3 regions of the Shewanella sp. UCD-FRSSP16_17 genome follow, and region 2 is predicted to be linked to each of the others. Evidence: predicted binding sites of a transcription regulator. Region 2 holds the regulator's gene; each other region holds the start of a gene.
The links. Region 2 encodes LexA, which represses DNA repair genes until DNA is damaged. Its sites were predicted from a motif close to TACTGTATNNNNATACAGTA; they were not measured.
Positions count from the first base shown of each region.

Region 1: a site for LexA is predicted at 2,902-2,921, ahead of A9267_RS02025 (LexA family protein). Genes of this name have one in related genera too.
Region 3: a site for LexA is predicted at 3,223-3,242, ahead of A9267_RS03500 (YebG family protein). Genes of this name have one in related genera too.

Region 1 is NZ_LZFV01000001.1:466,500-474,487, reverse strand. It holds gene A9267_RS02040 (TonB-dependent copper receptor) at 1-1,292, opposite strand, end outside; gene A9267_RS02035 (glutaredoxin family protein) at 1,645-1,965, shown strand; gene A9267_RS02030 (hypothetical protein) at 2,091-2,510, opposite strand; gene A9267_RS02025 (LexA family protein) at 2,942-3,349, shown strand; gene A9267_RS02020 (Y-family DNA polymerase) at 3,353-4,609, shown strand; gene A9267_RS02015 (YgjV family protein) at 4,879-5,475, shown strand; gene A9267_RS02010 (HlyD family secretion protein) at 5,590-6,663, opposite strand; gene A9267_RS02005 (magnesium transporter) at 6,664-7,146, opposite strand; gene A9267_RS02000 (LysR family transcriptional regulator) at 7,314-7,988, shown strand, end outside.
Region 2 is NZ_LZFV01000046.1:203,831-211,818, forward strand. It holds gene plsB (glycerol-3-phosphate 1-O-acyltransferase PlsB) at 1-1,325, opposite strand, end outside; gene lexA (transcriptional repressor LexA) at 1,735-2,352, shown strand; gene A9267_RS18045 (cell division inhibitor SulA) at 2,349-2,855, shown strand; gene coxB (cytochrome c oxidase subunit II) at 3,297-4,865, shown strand; gene ctaD (cytochrome c oxidase subunit I) at 4,875-6,491, shown strand; gene A9267_RS18060 (cytochrome c oxidase assembly protein) at 6,493-7,056, shown strand; gene A9267_RS18065 (cytochrome c oxidase subunit 3) at 7,053-7,928, shown strand; gene A9267_RS18070 (DUF2909 family protein) at 7,957-7,988, opposite strand, start outside.
Region 3 is NZ_LZFV01000001.1:828,213-836,200, forward strand. It holds gene prc (carboxy terminal-processing peptidase) at 1-1,514, opposite strand, end outside; gene proQ (RNA chaperone ProQ) at 1,537-2,172, opposite strand; gene A9267_RS03495 (GAF domain-containing protein) at 2,441-2,899, opposite strand; gene A9267_RS03500 (YebG family protein) at 2,918-3,211, opposite strand; gene A9267_RS03505 (paraquat-inducible protein A) at 3,426-4,055, shown strand; gene A9267_RS03510 (paraquat-inducible protein A) at 4,045-4,695, shown strand; gene A9267_RS03515 (MlaD family protein) at 4,682-7,321, shown strand; gene A9267_RS03520 (nucleoside recognition domain-containing protein) at 7,513-7,988, opposite strand, start outside.

The DNA of each region.
Region 1 (7,988 bases), on a different contig from region 2:
TAGTACTGACTGTGACCAGACATGTGCTCGTAACGAATAAAACCACTGACAAGATCATCCTCTCGCTGACCTTTTTGGCCCACATGTAACTCGGTATCCCATTGATCCAATCTTAACCCTGTTAAAATTTTTCCTTGGCTTGTCGCATAATTGATATGGTAATTGGCTTCAACAAACACGCCGATATTTTCATAGCTCATGTTTTTGTTAAAAGGCTTAGCCAATAGATCATCAAGGCCGTTATCCAACTCTTTGTCTATGCTTCTGCCTTCATGCGCACTGTCCATATAATCGATACCGATTAGGGTTTCCCACTTATCACTCAACGCTAGATCCAACCAAAGATGCCCTCCTGTGGTCTCACGGCGCACATTGGTACCAGCATTTACTCCTTGATCAAATTGATCCATGATGTGATCGTTTTCATTGGAATAAAATTGAAATTCGACGTTGTTTAACCATGATGAGTTAACGTCTCGTTTCGCCAAAAGTGTTAGGTTTTCATTGTCAATTTGGCGTGCTTTATTTGCTCTGTCTGCATATTCAGCTTCACCACTTGAACTGCCATAGGCCAATTCAACAACGGTATCTTCATCTGGTGTCCATCCAAGCGCCACATTGACATTACTGCGATCATAACTTGATTGTATTGTGTTTCCATCGCCATCTTCATAGTGATCGCTTTTGGATTTATTCATATCAAAGTCAATATAATGCGTCTCAGTGCCGGCTTTCATTTCAACCAAATAGTCTTCTCGGCCAAAGCTGCCTCCTGTCATACTTAATCGGCCTTCCATGTCTTTTTCTACAAAGCTATGGCGCTCTTTTTCAAATAAAACGGTTCCGGCTGAGCCCACTGGACCATATTTAACCGTTTGCGGTCCTTTAATGACAGTAATGGCGTCATAGGCTTCAGGATAAATATATGCGGTTGGAGGATCCATACGGCCACCGCAGGTACCGTAAACATGTTGGCCGTCATCAACAATACTGACCCGTGATCCTCCCATTCCTCGCAAAGAAGGGTCGCCACCAGCGCCGCCCTTACGACTAATGCTAAAGCCTGGTATCGTTTTCAAGAAACCTGCGCCATCGTATGCAGGTAAAGGTAAGCGAGGTTTTTTGGGATCGGTAGTAACCTTAGATGGCTCTTTCATTAATTCACCCGTGACAACGAGATAATCATCGCATTGCTCACCATCACAGGTCTTTGTAGTATGATCTGCTATTGCCAAGTTTGGCGTTAAAGATGCCGCAATCAGCGCAGCTAAAATTGAAGTATTAAATTTCATTACAACGTCCATTTATTATTTATCTATGAACGTTTTCGCAGATTAATTCGCTTTGCTCAATCAGAAGCGTAGACAGTGCGACAATCTGTCACAGGCTAATTTGATGCGAATCACACTACTGATTTTAAAGTGCTTTTATTTGATATCGTTGCCGCAAAAAATATCCTTAAAAGAGATATGAATCCGGCATGATTTAATTGCTTACATTCACTAGATAAATACTGCCTTATCCCCACTTTATTTATTCGTAATCGCTTATTTAGACATATTGAAATAGCGGTTTAATTTTCATCCCGATATTTATATAATTACGATTATTTTTTAAGCCCATTGAGCCCATGGAAGGTATTCATTGAAAAAGCTATTTGTGTTGTTGGTCCTTTACGCCGCTTACCAACACTGGAATCAATCACCGGTCGAGCCTATCCGTGCCACCTATGCCGCCAGTAATGAAGTTATTATGTATGCAACAGCTTGGTGCAAGTACTGCCAAAAGGCACGTATCTTTTTTGACGATAATGGCATTGCTTATCAAGAGTTTGATATTGAGAAATCTTTCGCTGCTAATGAACGTTATCAAGCATTAAACGGCCAAGGGATCCCTTTGTTGCAAGTTAATGGCACGCTTATCAGGGGCTTTAATCAGGATAAAATAGTCTCTTCACTGCATTAACGATTTACTTAGCACCTTGTTAAATAAGGGCATTGCTAAAAAAATATACCCGGTCACCAATTGTGATGACCGGGTATATTTTATTCGTACGGTTATTACTACCGATATTGATAATAAACCGTTAACTAGTTATTACTAGCATAGTGAACACACTGGTTTTGCACTGCTGTGGTTTTTAATAACTGAGTGAATTGCGCCTTGTTGCCATCGGCTTTTTGCTCTTTTATTAAGGTTTCCATATGCGTAGCTTGGCTCACAACCTTTTCCATCGCAATTTGCCTTGCTTGTTGTTCTGTCTGACCTGTTAATACTAATTGCTCAACTAGGTTAGAATAGTTCTCGTAAACCATGCCTTTATAAAAGTCTGCTTCTGACGCTAACGGTGTATGCGAGTAAATTATTGAGCAGCTTACAGCGCTATCGATATTGGCAATAGATTGGTCTATTTGAATGACCACAGATTGCTGAGTTGAAAAACTGGCATTAGCAGCCACTGAAAATAAACTGAATGCAATAAATGCAGTAATCGTTTTTAACTTTTTCATACTCACTCCGATTTAATCAATTATGTGCCCGGTTAATTGACACTATCTTATCCATCTCACTGACTCATTAGTTACCATTTCGCGCCTCATTGAGACAAAGAATAACTAGAAGGCACATATTTCATATTATGAAGCGACAGTAAATAATCATTATCTGACTGTTATAGTAATGAATTTTGCTAAACCTAAGCTGAACAGAAAGTTAACTTCTCAAGCTGTCAGTATTTTCTACAACTTGACCTGTTTATTTATCAAGTCGCTATACCTATTACTCACTTATCAATATGACCTCTGTCGCTCCTAGCTAAAATCCGTTCGCAAAACGCACACTTCGTTCAAAAAGCCGCCAAAACCACATAAATTATTGCCAATTTTACGGGGAGCACTATAATACTGTATAAATATACAGTTATCTTTGTGATGTGAAATTTATGAATGTGATCCCTATTTTTGCCAGTGCTGGCATTACAGGTTTTGAGTCCCCAGCTGCTGAATATCGACAGCTACCACTCAGTTTAGATGAGCTACTGATTGAACACCCAAGCGCAACATTTATTGGTCAAGCCAGCGGCGACTCAATGGAAAAGATAGGGATTTTTGATAAAGACATTTTGATAGTCGATCGTCATGTTACTGTGGAAAATCACGATGTTATTGTGGCGAATTATAATGGCTGCTTCGTCTGCAAATTAATTGATACTCAGCGGCGATTATTATTATCAGCGAATGACAATCACCATAGTGTACTGATTCAAGAACATGACAGCTTTACTGTTGAAGGTGTGGTGATCCGTTCAATACGTTGTCATCGTCAAAGTCCAATATTGTCGGGTCGTTAACCCATGTATGCCTTAGTCGATGCCAACTCTTTTTATTGCAGCGCAGAGCAAGTGTTTAGGCCTGAATGGCGTGGACGCCCTATTGTTGTCCTATCCAATAATGACGGCTGTATTGTCGCGGCCAACCGTCAAGCTAAAGCATTAGGCATTGGTAAATTTGGCCCTTACTTTGAAGTTAAACATCAATGTGAAAAACTAGGGATTATTGCACTTTCTTCTAATTATGAGCTTTATGCCTCTTTGTCTCATAACATGATGGATGTCATTGGTCGCTTCGCCCCCGAACAGCACATATACAGTATTGATGAATCTTTTCTCTCTTTTAAGCGTAGTTACCCAGCAATTCCATGTTTAAGCCATCACGCCTCTCTTATTCGCAGAGCGGTATGGAAAGAAACGCGTTTAGCGGTTTGTGTTGGCATTGGCGAAACCTTAACACTCGCTAAAGTAGCCAACCACGCAGCCAAAAAGCTTGCTGGGTATGACGGTGTTTGCTGCATCGAGTCCGATGAAGAGCGCCGCGCTATTCTAGCAAACATGAAAGCCACCGATGTCTGGGGGATCGGCTCAAGAATAGGTAAGAAACTCCAGGCAATGGGGATTCATACTGCTTTAGCATTAGCGAACTTACAGCCTGGGATCGCCCGTAAAAATTTTAGTATTGAAATAGAACGTACGGTGCGAGAGCTCAATGGCGAGCAATGTAAAGGATGGGATAGCGCAAGAGCTGATAAGCAGCAAATTTTTTCCACCCGCAGTGTTGGCCAGCGGATCACTGATAGAGAATCTTTGCTGCAAGCCCTGAGTAAACATGCAGCCATCGCTGCCGCCAAAGCAAGGCTGCAAGGTTCAGCAGCCAGTAGTCTCCTTATTTTTGCCAAAAACTCTCCATACGATGAGCAACCTTCCGGTTTTAAATACCATTATCGTTGTGCATTTCCGACCAATGACACATGCGAACTCATTAGTTATGCAACAGCCATAGGGAGTCAGTTATTTAATCCAAATACACGGTATTATAAAATTGGCATTGGTCTTATTGACCTTTCTCCGGTACAGCATTTACAGGGAGATTTATTTACTCCAGCCAAAGATCCGACACTCATGCAGGTTTGCGATAAGCTTAACCAGCGCTATGGCACTGACTCAATATTTGTTGCCGCCCAAGGGATTACTGGAAAATGGCATATGCGCAGAGAACTACTGACCCCACAATACACAACCTGTTGGCAAGATATCCCAAAGGTCAGTTGTCGTTAAGTGAGTGTTTAAATGAAATGTTGAAAAACAATTAAGAAGTAACGTGAGTAGTTATTAAAACGGGATAATATACAGCGACCACAAACCCGACAGGCGCAACAAATAACAAACAAAGCCATTACCCATCAAGAACAAACCTTACACCTTTGAAGCACACTAAATCAAAAAATAACTATTTTTAGGCTGAATATTAAAGCTAAAGCTGAAAACCTCGTTCAGATCAAATTAATGCTGCTGAAAATATAGACAATACGCCCTTCGATTTTTTAGTGAGTATCATCTGCGTGTCTGAGTTTGCGTTTAATCAACTGTTCTTTGTGCAATTACTAGGCTTCATTTCAATGGCTATCGGCTGGTGGGCAAATAGCCAAAAACAAGATTGCAAATTTATTCATGGCAATATGCTTGCATCCATTCTTACAGCCATTCACTTAGGCTTACTAGGCAGCTTTCTTGGAATGGCGAATCAACTTGTAAATGTGGTTCGATTCCGTTGTTGCCAGCAACTCGGCCATACAAAGAAATCGGAATTCGTGCCATTAATGATGAGTGTCACCTTTTCTACTGTAGCGATTTTACAGGGAGTAATGTGGGCCGAACATTGGAGTGAATGGTGCGCAGTTTTTGCAGCAGTGATAATGAGTATAAGTCTATTTTATTGTAAAGGAATGGCACTTCGCGCCGCTATGCTAGTGAGTAATGCATTGAACTTAATGCTTTCAATATATTTGATGTCATGGTCTGGAATATTATATCAAGTGATGACAATAACAATTCTAGCTCAAAGTGTGTTTCTGCAATACAAGCAAATTAAATTGGCGACTAATAATGACACCATTTCCTCAAATCAAGCATTAAGTCAATAAGGTGTTATTTGTTTTAACGCTCTAGGGAATCTTATTGTAAGCACGCTAAGTAATACACATAAAAAAGGGAGCCAAAGCTCCCTTTTATATTTCCGCAATTATTATTACTTCTTATTACAAAGCGCTTAGGTAAGCTTTAAGGGCTTTAAGTCTGACTGTTGCAGCGCCAATAATATCCATGAAGCCTAAGAAACTCGCTGGCTTTTCTGCCGATATCCAGCCTGAACCTGTCGCGCCAATCGGGATTGAATAGCCTTCTGGCTCTTCAAATTCAATAACCACTGTACGCCCATGACTTCCAGCGTTATTACCAACATGTTGCCTGACTTGCTGAGTTCCTGCTAATGGGCTGATCATCGACTCACCTGTACCTGAAGTCACACTGTGCACTCGACCTCGAAATATCTCACCAGGAAAAGCATCAACGTAAAACTCGGCAAATTGGCCAGGCTTAATATAACGATACGATTGATCTGCAATTCGCATTTCTAAAAACTTCTTAGAGGTATCATAAAGGTGCATGTTACCAATACGACTGCCTACTGCCACATTCGTAATAGAAAGTTGACCGTCAAATTGAGCTCTAATTTCACGACGTTCATCATTCCACTGAGCAGAACCAATCTGTGCATCAAACGAGCGTAACTGCGCACGATGAGTTTCAAGCTCAGCAACCACTGATGCGATTTCAGCTTCCGTAGATTGTATTTTTGCTTCTAAGTCATCTCGTGTCATTTCACTGGCATAATCACGTAAGTCTGTGACACGAACAAAGTTGCGTTTGTCATTGTTAAGCGTCACTTCTAGCGCTTCCATACGCAGTTTAAGTGCTTCTTTCTTAGCAAGCTCAGCAGCTTTTTGCGCTTTTAACGATCTGATTTCTTTTTCACTGTCGACTGACACCAATTTGTAAATCAAATCGCCTTTTTTAACCATTTGGTTATGAGTAACAAAAATCTCTTCGATTTCTTGACCAAACAAAGGACTAAGCACTGCATGAGGAGCTTTAACCGTTGAGCTGTCAGTTAAGTCTGCTGGGGACCAAAAACGATGAGCCGTAAATAGAATGAAGGCAATAAAGAACCCTAAACCAACTGAGCGAACAGCATTCGCTAGATTCCACTGTATAACACCAAGTTTAACCAGTAACCAAATGATTAATACATAAGGGAGCATAATCTCTTTCATTTACTTATCTCCTTTAATGCCGTTGCTGATAATGCTTGAAAGTCTATTGGCAAGTACATCCCAACGACCAAATGCAATGATTATGGCAAGAACCCACCAGGCTTTATCGATGAATAATCCACACAGTGACAAAGCAAATACAATTTGCGTGTGTGCACTCGACATGGCTTCAGCCTTGTGTACTGCAACTTCATGCAATCGCCAAAATAAAAGTAATGTGTAGCAAATGATCGAGACGGTCACGACAAACACAAACCCCATAAATAACTCAGAATCCAGAAGTGCTAAAATGGATGGATAACCATTAACAAAGTAACTTTCGGGTAATGATTTCCCGTGAATAGCTGTTAATAATGAAAACAGATAACTCAACAAACCGATTGTTGCTACGGCGATAATGAGCCACATACTTTTTTTAGCAATAACAAGCGCTATGCTTGGTTTTTCTTCTGGAATGGTGGCAAGTTCGTGCTGTTCTGACATGTATTCTCCAAGGGGTAATAAGATAACTAAATGGAATATTAACAACCTCTATATGTAAATTTGGAATAAGGCATATTCCATATGTACAAATTAGCGAATGCCACTACTGTGTTTGATGTTTTAATGATGTAATATGAAATTAAGATGTTCTTATTTATCGGTATATTATGGATCTTAATGCACTTAATGTGTTTATTACCCTGTATAAATCAGGTTCAACCCAACGTGCTGCCAAACTACTTGGACGATCACAGTCGTTTGTTTCAAAAGTACTTGCACAATTACGTGAAGAACTAAACGACCCTTTGTTTATCCGAACAGCAAACGGTCTGCAGCCCACCAGTTACGCCGATAAAATTGCGCCTAAGATTCAAAGCTCAATAGAACAAATCAATATTGCTTTAGAGCCTGAATATTTTGATCCCAAAAACCTGCAATACATCACAGTCCATATCGGAGAGCCATTAGCGGTGATGATGGGTAAAGCGTTAATCGAAACCATTCGCCGTGAAACCAACGCAGTAATTGAATTAAGGCAATGGCGTAAAACCAGTAATGATGGTTTGATTGAAGGCTCAATCGATATTGGTATACAAACACTGAAAGATCGCCCCCAGCAGCTATATCAGAAAAAAATAGCTTCAGGTTATGGATCATTAGGTGGGAATTTGGACGGGGAGTTCGTTAAATTAATCGTCGATGACTTAAACGAATACGTAGAGCTATATCGTGCCTTTGATGAGAAACGCAACCCTACTATAATTGTAGATAACTATATGGTTCAGCAGGAATTATTGAAAAATAATTACTCGTATCAATTTAATTTAGAATCGAACGGTGCA
Region 2 (7,988 bases):
AATTCTTTATGATAAGTCGACACTTCCATGACATGATCGTAGCCAAGATACACTGGCACTAAGGTCACAGGACGCTCGATACCCCGCAATACGCTGTTTACCGTCATCGCTAGCATGCCTGTTTTAGGAGCAAGTAGACGGCCAGTACGTGAACGACCACCCTCAGTGAAATACTCAACTGAATAGCCTTTAGCAAATAGTTGATCTAAATACTCTCTGAATACTGCGGTATAAAGCTTATTACCGTTAAAACTACGACGGATAAAGAAGGCACCACCACGGCGGAACATTGGACCTGCCGGCCAAAAGTTAAGATTAATCCCTGCCGCAATATGCGGTGGAACCATGCCTTGATAATAAAGAATATATGACAGTAACAAGTAATCCATATGGCTTCGATGACACGGCACATAAACGATTTCATGACCATCATGATGCAGTTTACGAACTTGCTCCGCACTCTTGATGCTAATACCACTGTATAACTTGTTCCAAAGCCAAGTTAAGAAACGCTCAGCAATACGAATCAAGTTATCCGAATAGTCTGCCGCGATTTCATCAAGGTACTCAATGGCTTTTTCACGTGCCTTTTCTTCGGGAATTTTTTTGTTAACGGCTTCTTCTTGAATGGCACGCTTGATGGATTCTGACTTTAACAGCGAATTGAACATCGCTTGACGATTAGGAAGCTGAGGCCCCGTCATCACCTTACGTTGTCGGCGAAAATGCACACGAGCCACACGGATAAGCTTATGCGCAATACTGACATCTGTGCCGTGTTCATCAGCCATATAACGCAGCGACATGGCATTAGAAAATTGAATGAAGTTATGGCGACCTAAAAATAGAATCATTAACCATTTACGTAACCATGTTGGGTTTTCACGCTCAAAAACCGCAGCGGTCATGGTGTCATCTTCTTTACCTGGGATACGCCCCCAATATAGGCTTACAGGCACAAGCTGGATGTCGAGTTCTTTGTTCTTTTGGTGTAATTCGAGCAACTTAGTAAAGTTTGCTACAAATTTATCGCTACTATGGCGCTTACCAAACAAGGGTTTACGCCCTTCCACACACACAATTCTAGGGGTATTGAAACCATCAACATCTAACCGTTCATACGGACTTGGCAAGTTATATTTAGCTGTCATTTCATGTAAGGCAGCAATATCACTCAGCGACTCCGTTTTCATCACATAGACCACTGGCTTGTCAGGATCTAAGTTAAGGTCAGCGAACGGATCTTCAGGCACAACAACACTGTGTACCATTAATTTCTGAATCCAACGTAATGATTTAGCAATGATAGAATCTGGTTTTAGCATGGGTCTTCGCATTATCAACAACGATTTATTGCGCATAGGATACCAGAATATCATTCAGTTACACTAACCTCGGTAAATCTAGTTAACATTTAAGTAGCAAGTTTTGTTGGTTCTAACATCAAGTATCAATCACTTAGTAAGTAGCAAAACATTTAGGTACAGTACTGTATAAATAGACGGTATCCAGTACTTTTTGGCTTATTCACTTGAGTCATCAATAATAAAACACACTAATTTACCGACGCCCCGCAAAAACAATAAACTACTGATTTAATTAACTTTAAACAACTAGAAACTTCGATAAAAATTCATATCTATTGCTTTATCAGCAAAAAATGTTGGTTAATACTTGCGCGACCAAAGATACTGTATATAATGACAGTCACTGTATAAAAAAACAGGAATCAACATGAGACCTTTAACGCCACGACAAGCTGAAATTCTAGAATTAATTAAATGCAATATTGCCGAGACAGGTATGCCACCAACTCGTGCAGAAATTGCCACTAGATTAGGCTTTAAAAGTGCTAATGCTGCAGAAGAACATTTAAAAGCACTCGCTAAAAAAGGTTGCATTGAAATTATTCCAGGTACCTCTCGCGGTATCCGTATGGTCCAAGAAGAAGAGGAAGTTGAAGAAGGCTTACCACTGATTGGTCAGGTTGCGGCTGGTGAACCAATTTTGGCGCTAGAACATGTTGAACAATACTTTCAAGTTGATCCTGAAATGTTTAAACCCAATGCTAATTTCTTACTACGTGTTCGTGGCGACAGTATGAAGGATATTGGCATTATTGAAGGCGACTTATTAGCGGTTCACAAAATGCAGCAAGCTAAAAATGGTCAAGTCGTTGTTGCCCGTGTTGATGATGATGTCACCGTGAAGCGTTTTGAAAAGAAAGGCAACGTTGTTTATCTGCATGCAGAAAACGAGCAGTACTCGCCGATAAAAGTCGATTTAACATGCCAAAGCCTTACGATTGAAGGGCTCGCTGTTGGCGTTATCCGTAATGGAGGTTGGTTATGAACACATTAATAGGTAATGCACCACGTCACCCAGGTTTATGGATGGACATGGCATCAGCAGCTGCGCCAGTAAAGCAAGGTATCGAAACCAAACAAACAGCTAACCAAGGGTTAACTGAATTAACTCAGCTATGCGGCCAGTTAGCCGTATTAAGTCAACAAGGGCGATGGATTGTACTGATTAATCCGCCTCACATTGGTTACAAACAAATTCTAGCGAACGCCAATGTCAGAATGGACCGTGTATTACTGGTTCACACTAAAGATGAAGTCGAAACACTGTGGGCAATGGAAAAAGCACTCACAAGTGGTACATCCAGCGCAGTGATTACATGGACAACCCCATTAGATGCTCGTGATAATCGTCGCATTCAATTAGTCGCTAAAAGCGCCTTAGCACAAGGTGTCATTATCGAAGATGTAAATACTCACTTACGTGATGACCAATTAAACGCCAGTAATCCTGTGACTGCAACCCAATTGAATTTATCTGCATTTCACTAAAGTCTATTTGCTAAAAAAGCCCTTCATTTCGGTGACGGGCTTTTTTTTGCGCCTTTTTTCAGCAAATTAGATGATAAAGTGATCTTGATCAATATTTAATCTCCAAGTAATGTAGTTAACAAGGGGGTAACATTTATTGACCTCTCTTAGTGGTAAAAATGAACATAAGTGATAAAACGCTGTAAAGATTGTGCTGGTACCATGCGGTATAGAAAGCCTTGAATAAAAAAGCGTCAATTTAAGAATTGAAAAGTTCAGTATTAGGTACAAGTGTGGCCACCAAAACCCAATAGAATAATCGAGTATTAATACTCACTGCCACCGTGTACTTTGAAGTGATCAAACTTTTTCGGGAATAGAAAAGTTTGCATAGAGCAGAGTATTACTGTGTGACTTTTCCTTGTTGTTATTGCAAATCGCAATTGGCAGAGGAGTAGTCTTGTGAAGCGATTGTTGTATGGATTAATGGTGCTGTTTTTTGCAGTGCCACTTGCAGCGGCTGATATGCCGCTTAACATGACCCAAGGGGTAACAGAGATCAGTGGTAAGGTTTACGACCTCCATATGATCATTCTTTATATCTGTTGTGCTATTGGTGTTGTGGTATTTGGAATCATGATTTACTCCATGATTTATCATAGAAAATCAAAGGGTGCAGTACCTGCTGATTTCCATGATAGTACCAAAGTGGAAATAGCATGGACTGTCGTGCCGTTTCTTATCCTCATTGGTATGGCAATTCCTGCCACAAAAACCCTCATTGCTATGGAAGACCCAAGTGATGCGGAGTTAACTATTAAAGTAACCGGCTCTCAATGGAAATGGCATTACAGCTATTTTAATGAAGACGTCGAGTTTTACAGTTTACTTTCCACCCCTGCCGATCAAATTACTGGGACAGAAACGAAAACTGAAACTTACCTACTTGAAGTCGATAAGCCCCTCGTTCTGCCAATCAATCGTAAAGTACGCTTTTTAATGACTTCAGATGATGTGATTCACTCTTGGTGGGTTCCTGCATTTGCGGTGAAAAAAGATGCTAACCCAGGTTTTATTAATGAAGCTTGGACCAAGATTGATAAGGTTGGTACCTACCGAGGCCAATGTGCTGAGTTATGTGGTAAAGACCACGGATTCATGCCGGTGGTAGTTGAAGCCGTTTCTGAAGCAGACTTTGAGCAATGGCTGAAAGATCAAAAACAACTCACTGCTGATGCAAAAGCCGCGGCCGAAGCGTCACTGTCGCAAACCCTGACCTTTGATGAGTTGATGGCTCAAGGTGAACAAGTTTACATGGGCCGATGTGCCGCTTGTCACCAACCAAATGGTGCAGGACTACCTGGTGTATTCCCGTCTCTTATCGGCAGCCCAATCATTAAAGGGTCAGTTGCTGGCCACATTGATATTGTCGTCAACGGCCAGCCTGGTACTGCCATGCAAGCCTTCGCGAAACAGCTTACTGCAACAGAAATTGCAGCTGTTGTGACCTACGAGCGAAACGCTTGGGGTAATGATTCTGGTGATGTGGTTCAAGCTGCAGATGTGAACTCTGGTGGGGCACCTAGCGATGCAAGTTCAGCAAGTGATAAGCCAACGCCTGTCACTTTGCCTGCTGAGTTACCAGCGACACAACCTGAGGTAGAACAAGTGGTTGCTGACGTCGTTGAAGAAGCAACACCTGACGTTGTTATGGATGACTTATCTATGGATGAGCTGATGGCAATGGGTGAGCAAGTTTACCTCAGCAGCTGTGCTGCATGTCACCAAGCCGCTGGTACAGGTTTACCTGGCGCATTCCCTGCGTTAGTGGGCAGTCCGTTAGTCATGGGGCCTGTTGAAGGACACCTTGAAGTGGTTATCAATGGCCAACCTGGTACAGCAATGCAAGGATTTAGCTCCATACTCTCACCGCAGCAACTCGCAGCTGTTGTGACGTATGAGCGAAATGCTTGGGGAAATAATACTGGTGATGCTGTTCAAGCCACCGATGTTGTTGGTCATGGAAAGTAAGGGATACAGATGAGCACAATTACACAAGATACTACCCCAGCTCATGATGAACATTCTCATGACGGCCATGATGATCACCATCATGGCGCGCCAAAAGGCATCATGCGCTGGATATTAACCACTAACCATAAAGACATTGGTTCTATGTATTTATGGTTCAGTTTTATTATGTTCCTCACTGGTGGTGCGATGGCAATGGTCATTCGCGCAGAGCTATTTCAGCCAGGCTTACAGTTAGTTGACCCTAACTTCTTTAACCAAATGACCACAGTACACGGTCTTATTATGGTATTTGGTGCCGTCATGCCCGCCTTCACAGGGTTAGCCAACTGGCTGATCCCAATGATGATTGGAGCACCTGATATGGCACTGCCTCGAATGAATAACTGGAGCTTTTGGATCTTACCATTTGCCTTCGCGATTCTGTTGAGTTCGTTGTTTATGGAAGGCGGCGGCCCTAACTTTGGCTGGACTTTCTATGCACCGCTATCAACAACCTATAGCCCTGATAGCACTGCACTATTTGTTTTCTCGGTGCATATCATGGGGATCAGTTCGATTATGGGCGCAATTAACGTGGTCGTGACCATTGTTAATATGCGTGCACCAGGCATGACTTGGATGAAGTTGCCATTATTTGTATGGACATGGCTCATTACTGCATTCTTGCTGATTGCGGTGATGCCCGTACTTGCAGGTGCGGTTACCATGGTATTAACCGATAAATACTTTGGTACCAGTTTCTTTGATGCCGCAGGTGGCGGTGATCCCGTCATGTTCCAGCATATTTTCTGGTTCTTCGGTCACCCTGAAGTCTACATCATGATTTTGCCATCGTTCGGGATTATCTCGGCCATTATTCCCACCTTTAGTCGTAAAAAGTTGTTTGGCTACGCTTCGATGGTTTACGCCACGTCCAGTATTGCGATTTTATCCTTCTTGGTTTGGGCGCATCACATGTTTACCACAGGGATGCCAGTATTTGCTGAACTGTTTTTCATGTACTGCACCATGTTAATTGCGGTGCCGACAGGGGTAAAAGTATTTAACTGGGTAGCAACGATGTGGCGTGGTTCAATCACGTTCGAAACCCCTATGTTATTTGCGATTGCCTTTATTATTCTCTTTACCATTGGTGGTTTTTCAGGATTGATGCTGGCGATAACACCTGCTGATTTCCAATACCATGATACTTACTTCGTGGTGGCGCATTTCCACTATGTACTGGTGACTGGAGCGGTGTTCTCTATTATGGCTGCTGCCTATTATTGGTTACCAAAATGGACTGGCCATATGTATAGCGAAACCCTAGGGCGCTGGCATTTCTGGTGTAGCGTGATTTCAGTCAATGTGCTGTTTTTCCCGATGCACTTTTTAGGATTAGCAGGCATGCCTCGCCGAATTCCAGATTACGCCATTCAATTTGCTGATATTAATCAAATTGTCTCAATCGGCGGATTCGCATTTGGCTTATCACAACTAATTTTCTTAGCCGTAGTGATTAAATGTGTCAAAGGTGGCGAGAAAGCGGCTGATAAACCTTGGGAAGGCGCTGAAGGACTGGAGTGGACCATTGCCAGCCCAGCACCTTACCACTCATTCACCACACCACCAGAGGTGAAGTGATATGAGCCAGCCAACAAAATCAAACCGTAACTTACTTATAGGTCTGGTATTAGGATCAATAGGTATGTTCGGCTTTGGTTTTGCGCTGGTACCGCTTTATGACGTGCTTTGCGAGACCTTAGGCATTAACGGAAAGCCTCAAGGTACAGCAAGTCGTTATGAAGCGGTGGTCGTTGATAAAGAACGCACCATTACTATTGAATTTATCGCCCAAGTGCAAGGCAGTATGCCATGGGAGTTTGGCCCCAAAGTGAACCGAATACAGGTTCATCCAGGTGAGCTAACTCGCACTGCATTTTTAGCAAAAAACCTTTCTGCTAAACCTCTTGTAGGCCAAGCGATACCCTCGGTATCGCCTGGCCAAGGCGCTGCATATTTCAATAAAACGGAATGCTTCTGTTTTAATCAACAGCCCCTAGCTGCAAAGGCTGATGCTGAACTGCCATTAATCTTTTATGTGGATCCTGACTTACCCGATTCCATTAAAACTTTGACTCTCTCTTATACCCTCTATGACATCACAGACAAACAAACTGCGGCCATAGAGCAAGGAGCAGCAAGATGACAACAAAACATGAAACTTATTACGTGCCAGCGCAAAGTGCCTGGCCCATCATTGGCGCTATTGGGTTATTCCTGATTGCTTTTGGCGCAGGTTCGTACGTACAACAACTCGCCACCGAAGAAACATCGGGCGGCTATATTCTCGTGGCTGGTATCGCAGTCATCATTTTTATGCTGTTTGGTTGGTTTAAAAACGTCATTGATGAATCAATGTCTGGCTTATATTCAGCGCAAATGGATCGTTCTTTTAGACAAGGAATGAGCTGGTTTATTTTCTCTGAAATTATGTTCTTCGGCGCCTTCTTTGGCGCACTTTTTTACGCACGAATGGTCGCTATTCCGTGGTTAGGTGGTGCCTCAAACAATGCCATGACCCATGAAGTGCTTTGGCCGACTTTTGAAGCCATGTGGCCACTCACTAAAACACCTGATGGCACCACGACTGAAGCGATGCCTTGGACAGGGTTACCCCTATACAACACCCTGATATTACTCGCATCGTCAGTCACTTTACACTTTGCCCATGTGTCTCTTGAAAAGTCTAAGCGTGGGGCATTAAAAGTCTGGTTAGGACTAACCATCTTATTGGGTATTGGCTTCTTATTTTTACAAGTTGAAGAATATATTCATGCCTATCAAGAAATGGGACTGACACTATCATCAGGGATCTACGGCAACACTTTCTTCTTACTGACGGGTTTTCACGGTATGCACGTCACATTGGGGACTGTGTTCTTGATTATTCTGTTCTTTAGGGTGCTCAAAGGCCACTTTACCCCTGAAAGTCATTTTGCCTTCCAGTCTGGTAGTTGGTACTGGCATTTTGTCGACGTAGTCTGGTTATGCTTATTTATTTTTGTCTACGTCATTTAAGAGTATGGCTCACCTCTACAGAGGCGAGCTAATACGGCCTAGGGTTAGGTGTTACCCAGC
Region 3 (7,988 bases), on a different contig from region 2:
CCAATTGGTTTTTCATACATGTCGTAAATGCGGCCAAGGCTCTTGTGTTGTTGCACAGTACCTTTACCAAAACTTGCTTCACCAACAATGAGTGCACGCTCGTAATCTTGCAGTGCTGCAGCAAAAATTTCTGAAGCTGAAGCGCTATAGCGATCGACCATTACTGTTAGTGGACCGTTATAAGCACTCTTACCGTCGTTATCACGATTTTGAGTTACGCGGCCATTGGCATCACGAATTTGAACCACTGGGCCCATATCGATGAATAGTCCGGTAAGCAAAGTAGCCTCGGTTAACGCACCGCCGCCATTGCCACGTAAATCGATGATAATGCCTTCTACGTTATCTTCTTTCAGTTTGGCAATTTCTTTTTCTACATCTACAGATAAGTTCATGTAGAAACCAGGAATTTGAATAACCCCGACCTTACGGTTGGCATACTCACCTTCTGTTGGTTCAACAACTTTAGATGTTGCAGCTCGGTCTTCTAAGCGAATTTTATCTCGAATGATAGTTACTTCGAAAGTTTTCGCATTAGCGCCACCTTTTTTAGGTAGTATTTGTAAATTAACCTCACTGCCTTTTGGCCCTTTGATTAATTCAACTACATCATCTAATCGCCAGCCGATAACATCAACAATTTCACCGTCTTTTTGGCCTACACCAATGATTTTATCTTCAGGTGATAGTTTTTCACTACTAGCCGCAGGGCCACCAGCAACAAGACTTTTAATGACAGTGTAATCGTCATCCATCTGTAATACAGCACCAATGCCTTCGAGGCTTAGGTTCATTTCCATTTGGAAACGTTCAGCATTACGAGGAGATAAATAACTTGTATGAGGTTCTACTGTACGCGCAAAGGCGTTCATCACACCTTGGAATACATCTTCACTGTGAGTTTGGCTCAGACGCTTGATAGCATTGTTATAACGCTTACCGAGTACTTCGACTGTTTCTTCCCAGTCTTTACCAGCAAGTTTAAGATTCAATGCATCGTATTTAACACGCTGACGCCAAAGCTCATTAAGTTCAGCTTCATCTTTTGGCCAAGCAGCTTCTTCACGATCGAACTCATAAGCATCACCAGCTTCGGTAAAGTCGAATTCTTTATCAAGTAAAGTTAACGCATAGGCAAAACGTTCATAGCGACGTTTTTGCAATAAAGAGAACATATCAAAGGCAGGAGCGATATTGCCCGTTTTGACCATATCGTCAAACTGAGTTTGATACTGCTTGAAGCTATTTACATCAGCTTGGGTAAGCACATTACGTCTGAAATCTAACTGTTGCAGATAACGGTCATAAATGAGCTTAGAAAAAGCATCATCAAGTTCAAAGCGATGGTAATGAGAACGGGTAAATAAATTCGTTACTCTTTTACTCGCAACCTTATGTTGAGGCTCTTGCTCAAGTTTGGGTAACTCGTTGATTTGAATAGTGGGTGAAATTGCCCAAGCCGAAAAACCGACAAATAAAGTGGCAATCGACGCAGCCAAAGTGAGTTTTCGCATCAACAAGTTACTCCTTAAATGATCACGATAATAAAATATGCTCGGCACGTACTTTAACGACTAAACCAGAATCAAGCTGTACATGGACATCTTCTTTCTTGATATCAGTGATAACGCCGGCAACTGGGTTTTGCCCTAACTTCACACTAACACGTTGTTTTTGTTTAAGCTCGTCAAATTTTGCTGGCACATAATTAACTTTTGGTTCAGCAGGCTTTTTCGCTTTTGCTGGACGGTCTTTCTTAACTGGAGCAGCTTTTGCTGAAGGTGCTTTTCTAGCAGGCTTCTTCGGATTTGCTTTTGCAGCTTGTGCTTGGCGTTTCGCCTTTGCTTTCTCTTGGCCTTCTTTTAGGGTTTGCTGAGCGTGATCAATATGCTCTTGCTCAAGCTCACCACAATCTTGGCCATCTAAGTCGATACGCTGTACGCCAGCTTTAACGCCTTTAAGGTAGCGCCAGCTACTTGTATAACGTCTAAGTGCAACACGTAATTGTGTCTTACTTACTTTAGAATCATCAGCCAACCTTTCAGCTAAATCTTGAAACAAACCAATTTTTAATGGCTTAGTTTCACCTTCTGCAATAAAGCATGAAGGAAAAGTTTCATATAAATACGCTAAAACTGCGTTGGTGTCGGTCAACTTGTCTGTTGATTCCATTTTTACTTCCACGTTATATAAGGGGACTGGTTAATAGCTTTCTTGGCTAGTACAGTCGTTTGTCTTTCGTTAAACAGAGTCTTGCTTAACGTTCAAATTAGCACTTCCTACATGATTGCTAAAGCAATTGAAACATGCCTTAACAAATTAACTTAGTTAGCTGCAATTTTACAGTAAATAAATTTTCCAGTAGTTAATGCGTGCAGCTCAGTATTATAAAGCGCATCACAGCGATTGCGACCTGCAATTTAGATTATTTGTTCGCAAATTAAGCAAATAAGCAAGATTCGAAGCTTTTTACTAAGATTTCGAGACCTTTTTGATCGTCTGTATCAAAACGATTCAACAATGGACTGTCAATATCGAGCACGGCAACCACATCATTTCCGTTATGAACCGGCACAACGATTTCTGAATTACTGGCTGCATCACAAGCAATATGCCCTTCAAATTGGTGTACATCTTCAACAAGTTGAGTCTGATCTAGTGCCGCAGCTGTCCCACAAACTCCTTTGCCTATCACAATGCGAGTACAGGCAACTTTACCTTGAAACGGACCTAAGACTAATTGGTCTGCTTTTTTAATGTAAAAGCCGACCCAATTTATATTGTCTAAATTATCGTTTAACAAGGCCGAAAAGTTTGCCATACCAGCAATCAGATCATCTTCGCCTTCCATTAATGCTAATACTTGACGGTTCAATGTGTCATAAAACTCAGCTTTCATTCTACTTCCTAAAATATTTTATTCTGTTGGCGCTTTTTTATTAGTTTTTTTCGTGGCTGCTTTATTGGCAGCTGGCTTAGGTTTTACTACGCCTTTTAATAAATTAGCTAGCTCATCTTTATTAGAAGCTAAGTAAAAAGCAAGCTTCTCCACACTATTCTCGTCAATTTCGAGTTCAGCGCTAGTAATAAAAGGAACTAAGTTATCAGCAATGTCGAGCATTTTGTCATAGGCATCGGCTTCCTTTTTAGATGTAAATGTCATCTTTTCCACCCCTTCTCTTACCACGACAAACTTTGTAATTACCGCCATGATTAACCTCTTACTGTTTTTATATACAGTGCATAGAGTGTCATAGAACTAACTTCTGATGCAAGTATTCTGATTATTCTGGTATTATCTGGTTTTATTGTATCTTGAATAATTGACGTTTTGACTATTTAAAGCCATATTTTGTGCACTTTAGTCAGATATTGTTCAGTAATTTAGAGCTCTTAATTATATAGATGGATGGTTTGCGCTTTATATGCCAAAAAATGTAGATCAAGAGAGCATCGTTTTATGTCGCTCTTGTGACTTAGCAGTTCAGCGCCGTGCGCTACCTTCGAATGTCAGAGCCCTATGTCCTCGCTGCCATACGGCACTCTATGATGTGCCATATTGCTCTATTAACGGCATGCTAGCTTTGTGTATTACCGCGCTACTTTTTTTTATCCCAGCTAATTTTTTACCCGTTTTAGAAATCCATTTTTTGGGTAGCATCCGTGCAACGACTGTCTACGAGACAGCCATCGCAGTTTGGGCACAAGGTTATTGGATTGTCGCTGTTGCAGTTATTGCCTCAGCAGTGATTGCTCCTGGCTTATTGATACTGTCGATATTGCTACAAATCATTATCGTAAAAAACAAATTACACAGCTACTTTTGGCAACGAACCTATCGGCGTTTGCTGAAAAACCAAGCCTTACTCACCCAATTATCAATGTTAGAAATTTATGTCATTTCTTTCTTGGTGGCCGCATTCAATTTATCTGACTTTGCGGATATCTATTTAGGCATGGGAACTTTTTGTTTCGGAATGTTATTTTTGGTTATTTTGTTTTTGCAACGTGAGTATAATCTGGAACATATGTGGAAGCTGACTCATGACGAATAAAATAGAACAAGCTAAAAGCAATGATTACCAGCAAGGTAAAGATATCGGTATGACCTTGTGTGGGGTATGTCGCAACATTAACCCTATTGAGCAAGGGTATTGCAGCCGCTGCGAATCAAAAATACAACCTCGTAATGAACAGAGTTTGCAACAAAGCTGGGCGTTATTAATTACTGCAGCGATTTTATTAATACCAGCCAATATTTATCCGATCACAATGCTCACAAACCAAGGCAAAGTGACTTACGATACTATTTTTACTGGGATAGTACATTTAGTGCATTCGGATATGATCCCTATTGCCATTATCGTATTCACCGCCAGTATTTTAGTACCATGGCTAAAAATTGCAGGACTAGCGATATATTTAACTGCGATTAGTTTTAACTTACCAGTTTCAAAAAAGAAGCTCATGGTGGGGTTTCATATTATTGAATGGATTGGCCGCTGGTCTATGTTGGATTTATTCGTTATTGCGCTGACAGTTGCGGTAGTCAATATGGGCCAACTTTTAGATGCTAAACCCGCTCCGGCAGCAACCGCATTTGCACTCGTTATCTTACTGACTCAATTGGCAGCTAAGGTGCTTGATACACGTTTACTTTGGGATCGCTTGGACAAAAAAAATGACACGAATTGAATCACCAAAAGTCGTTAAAAAGAAACTTTTCTCTCCGATTTGGTTACTTCCTATTGTTGCCCTGGTATTAGGGGCTTGGCTAGGTGTTAAAAGTATCAAAGAGTCGGGAATTGAAGTTCAAGTGCACTTCCCTAGTGCTATCGGTATCGATATCGGTAAAACCCTAGTTAAATATCAGGGATTAACGGTCGGTAAAGTCACCGATATCAGCATTGATAAAGACCTTTCTGGCGTCAATGTTAAAATCATTATGGATTATCGCTCTGATCCATTTTTAAACAAAAATACCCAGTTTTGGCTTGTTACTCCAAAAGCAAGTATCACCGGGATAGAAGGATTAGATACCTTATTTTCAGGTAACTATATTGCTATTCAGCCAGGAGATGGCAGTTCGGCTTCAGAGTTTGTTGCTTTAACAGAAGCCCCTACGATGATCCCCAATGATGAAGAAGGCATTGTTGTAAACCTTACCACTTCAACACTAGGCTCCCTTGATGTCGGCTCAATGGTATTTTACCGCCAAGTGCCAGTTGGCAAGGTGGTTAACTACCGCTTAATCGATAGTGATACCATTACTATCAGTACCTTTATCGAGCAGCAATACGCACACTTGGTCAATCAAGAGTCACAATTTTGGAATGTCTCTGGGCTCAAAATCGATGCCTCTATGTCAGGAATTAAGGTGAATACCGAAAGTTTGGCATCATTACTTGCTGGCGGGATCAGTTTCAACTCAGATACAAAAGCGGACAAAGCAGTTAGCGGCGATACCTACGTACTTTACCCTGATGAAGAAAGTGCAGTTAAAGGGATTGAATTTGTACTTACCGCCGAGAATGCAGATGAGATAAACCAAGGTTCAGCGCTGGTTTATCGTGGCGTTCAGGTGGGTAAAGTTCATCAAACTCAATTGACTGAATCCGGCGTTAAATTTTTAGCCAAGTTTGATGTGCAATATCAGCACTTATTAAATGCCGATAGCCAATTCTGGATTGCTGGTGCCGACATTTCGCTTGAAGGTGTGAAACATGCAGCACGTTTATTAACTGGGAGTGTCGTCAATGTGCTCCCAGGCACCAGTGACCAAGCGTTACCAGAGCTATTTACTTTACAACCTGAAGCGCCAGATTTGCTTCAAGCGCAAAAGCTCACCATACAACTCACTTCTGATGAGCACAGTGGCTTAACTGCAGGCGCAGAAGTTAGATTTAAACAGATGCCTATTGGTACTATCACTGAAGTGACATTAACCGAAGACTTTACCGGTGTTCTGTACCAAGTCGAAATTTTACCTGAGTTCGCCTCACTATTAACAACTGATAGTTATTTTGTCACAGAGTCAGCGTTAAGTATTGACGCATCTTTAGACGGCGTATCTGTAACAACAAGAGATTTAAACACTGTTATTGAAGGTGCGATTTCCTTAGTTCAAGGAAAAAATAAAGCATTAGTTACCCCGAAGGCAAAATTTGCCTTGTATCGTTCTAATGATGATGCACTTGTCGCCCTTAATAAAAATAACATCACCACATTAACACTCGACAGTATCGATGGCGCGGGGTTATCTGCAGGTTCTCCTATTTATTACAAAAAAATGCAAATCGGTAGTGTTAAAGAAGTTTATTGGAACAGCAATACAGACCAATTCTCGATTCGTATCGCAATACAAAATAAGTTTAAACAGTTGATTAAAGACTCAAGTGTATTTTGGCGTAACGATGCAGCAAATATCAATGCAAGCTTGTCTGGTATCGAAGTCGATGTGGCACCTTTAGAAGGTGCACTCAAAGGCAGTATTAGCCTTGGTTTACTTGATAATGACCAACCAGGCAATGTATCTCGCTTGTATGACTCTAAAGCCTTAGCGCTTAAACAGGCTAAAGCCATTACCTTAATCTTGCCTGCCGAAGCAAAAGTTTCTGAAAAAGCAGCGATTCGCTATCAAGGCCATCAAATTGGTGTAGTGCAGCAGGTGAAGTTAAATCAAAACCTCGATACGTTAACAGCAAGTGCCTATTTATACGGTGAATATGCTGATCACTTTACTAAAGCGGACAGTGAATATTTTGTGGTTGATGCGCAAATATCTTTAACGGGTATAACAGCCCCAGAAACCCTAATCACCGGCCCTTACATCGGTGTTTTACCGGGCAATCAAACTGATATTAGCGATAACTTTACCGCACATTTGTCAGCCCGATATGATGCAAATATCGATGCTGATGCAGTCACGTTAGTCCTTGAAGATAGTCAACTGGGTTCTATCAAAGTGGGTACCCCTATTTTCTTCAGAGGTATTTCTATTGGCCAAGTTGATGGTTATTCATTATCAGAAAACGGCAACAAGGTATTGATGTACTCGCATATCGAAAAGCAATACACGCACTTAGTTAATCAAAGCAGCCGCTTCTGGGACGCATCCGGTATCAAACTTGAGGTTGGGATTTTCTCTGGTGCACAAATCGAAACCGGTTCACTAGAAACACTGCTTTCAGGGGGGATTTCTGTTGTTACCGAAGACATCACTACCCCAGCAAATCAAATCGCTTCAGGTGCGAGATTTAACCTTTACAACAAGATGAAAGAAGAGTGGCGTAGATGGCAGCCAGAACAAGTGAAGCCGTAATCATTAAAATGACACTATGTAAACTGAACTAGGTTGGTTTTCGAGTTACATTAGATTAAGTGACGTTAGCTTCAAGGAACATTTAAAAAGTCGGCATTTGCCGACTTTTGTCTAATCAAACATCAATAAGCTCATAAAAACCTGAATTCACAATAAACGCTTAAATAAATGGGTAAATATCTGACGTTCACTTAACCATAGAACCAATAGCACACTGCAATAGCAGCAATTATTCCGCCGACATCGGCAGCCAAACCACAGCCCAGTGCATGGCGGCTATTACGGATCCCTACAGAACCAAAGTAAACAGCTAACACATAAAAAGTGGTTTCTGTGCTACCTTGGAAAATTGCCGATAATCGACCAGCAAAAGAGTCAACACCATGATGTTCCATCGTTTCTAACATCATGGCCCGTGCGCCGGAACCACTAAAAGGCTTCATTAACGCAGTAGGCATGGCATCAACAAAACGATTATCAAACCCCATCATGGACACAAGACCAGCAAGCCCCTGTAATGCATAATCTAGCGCACCGGATGCCCTTAACATGCCAATCGCTAACAACATCGCTAATAAATAAGGGATTAACGTTATAGCTTGAGAAAAACCTCCTTTGGCACCTTCTACAAACTCATCGTATATTGCGACTTTCCGGTAGCCTGCAA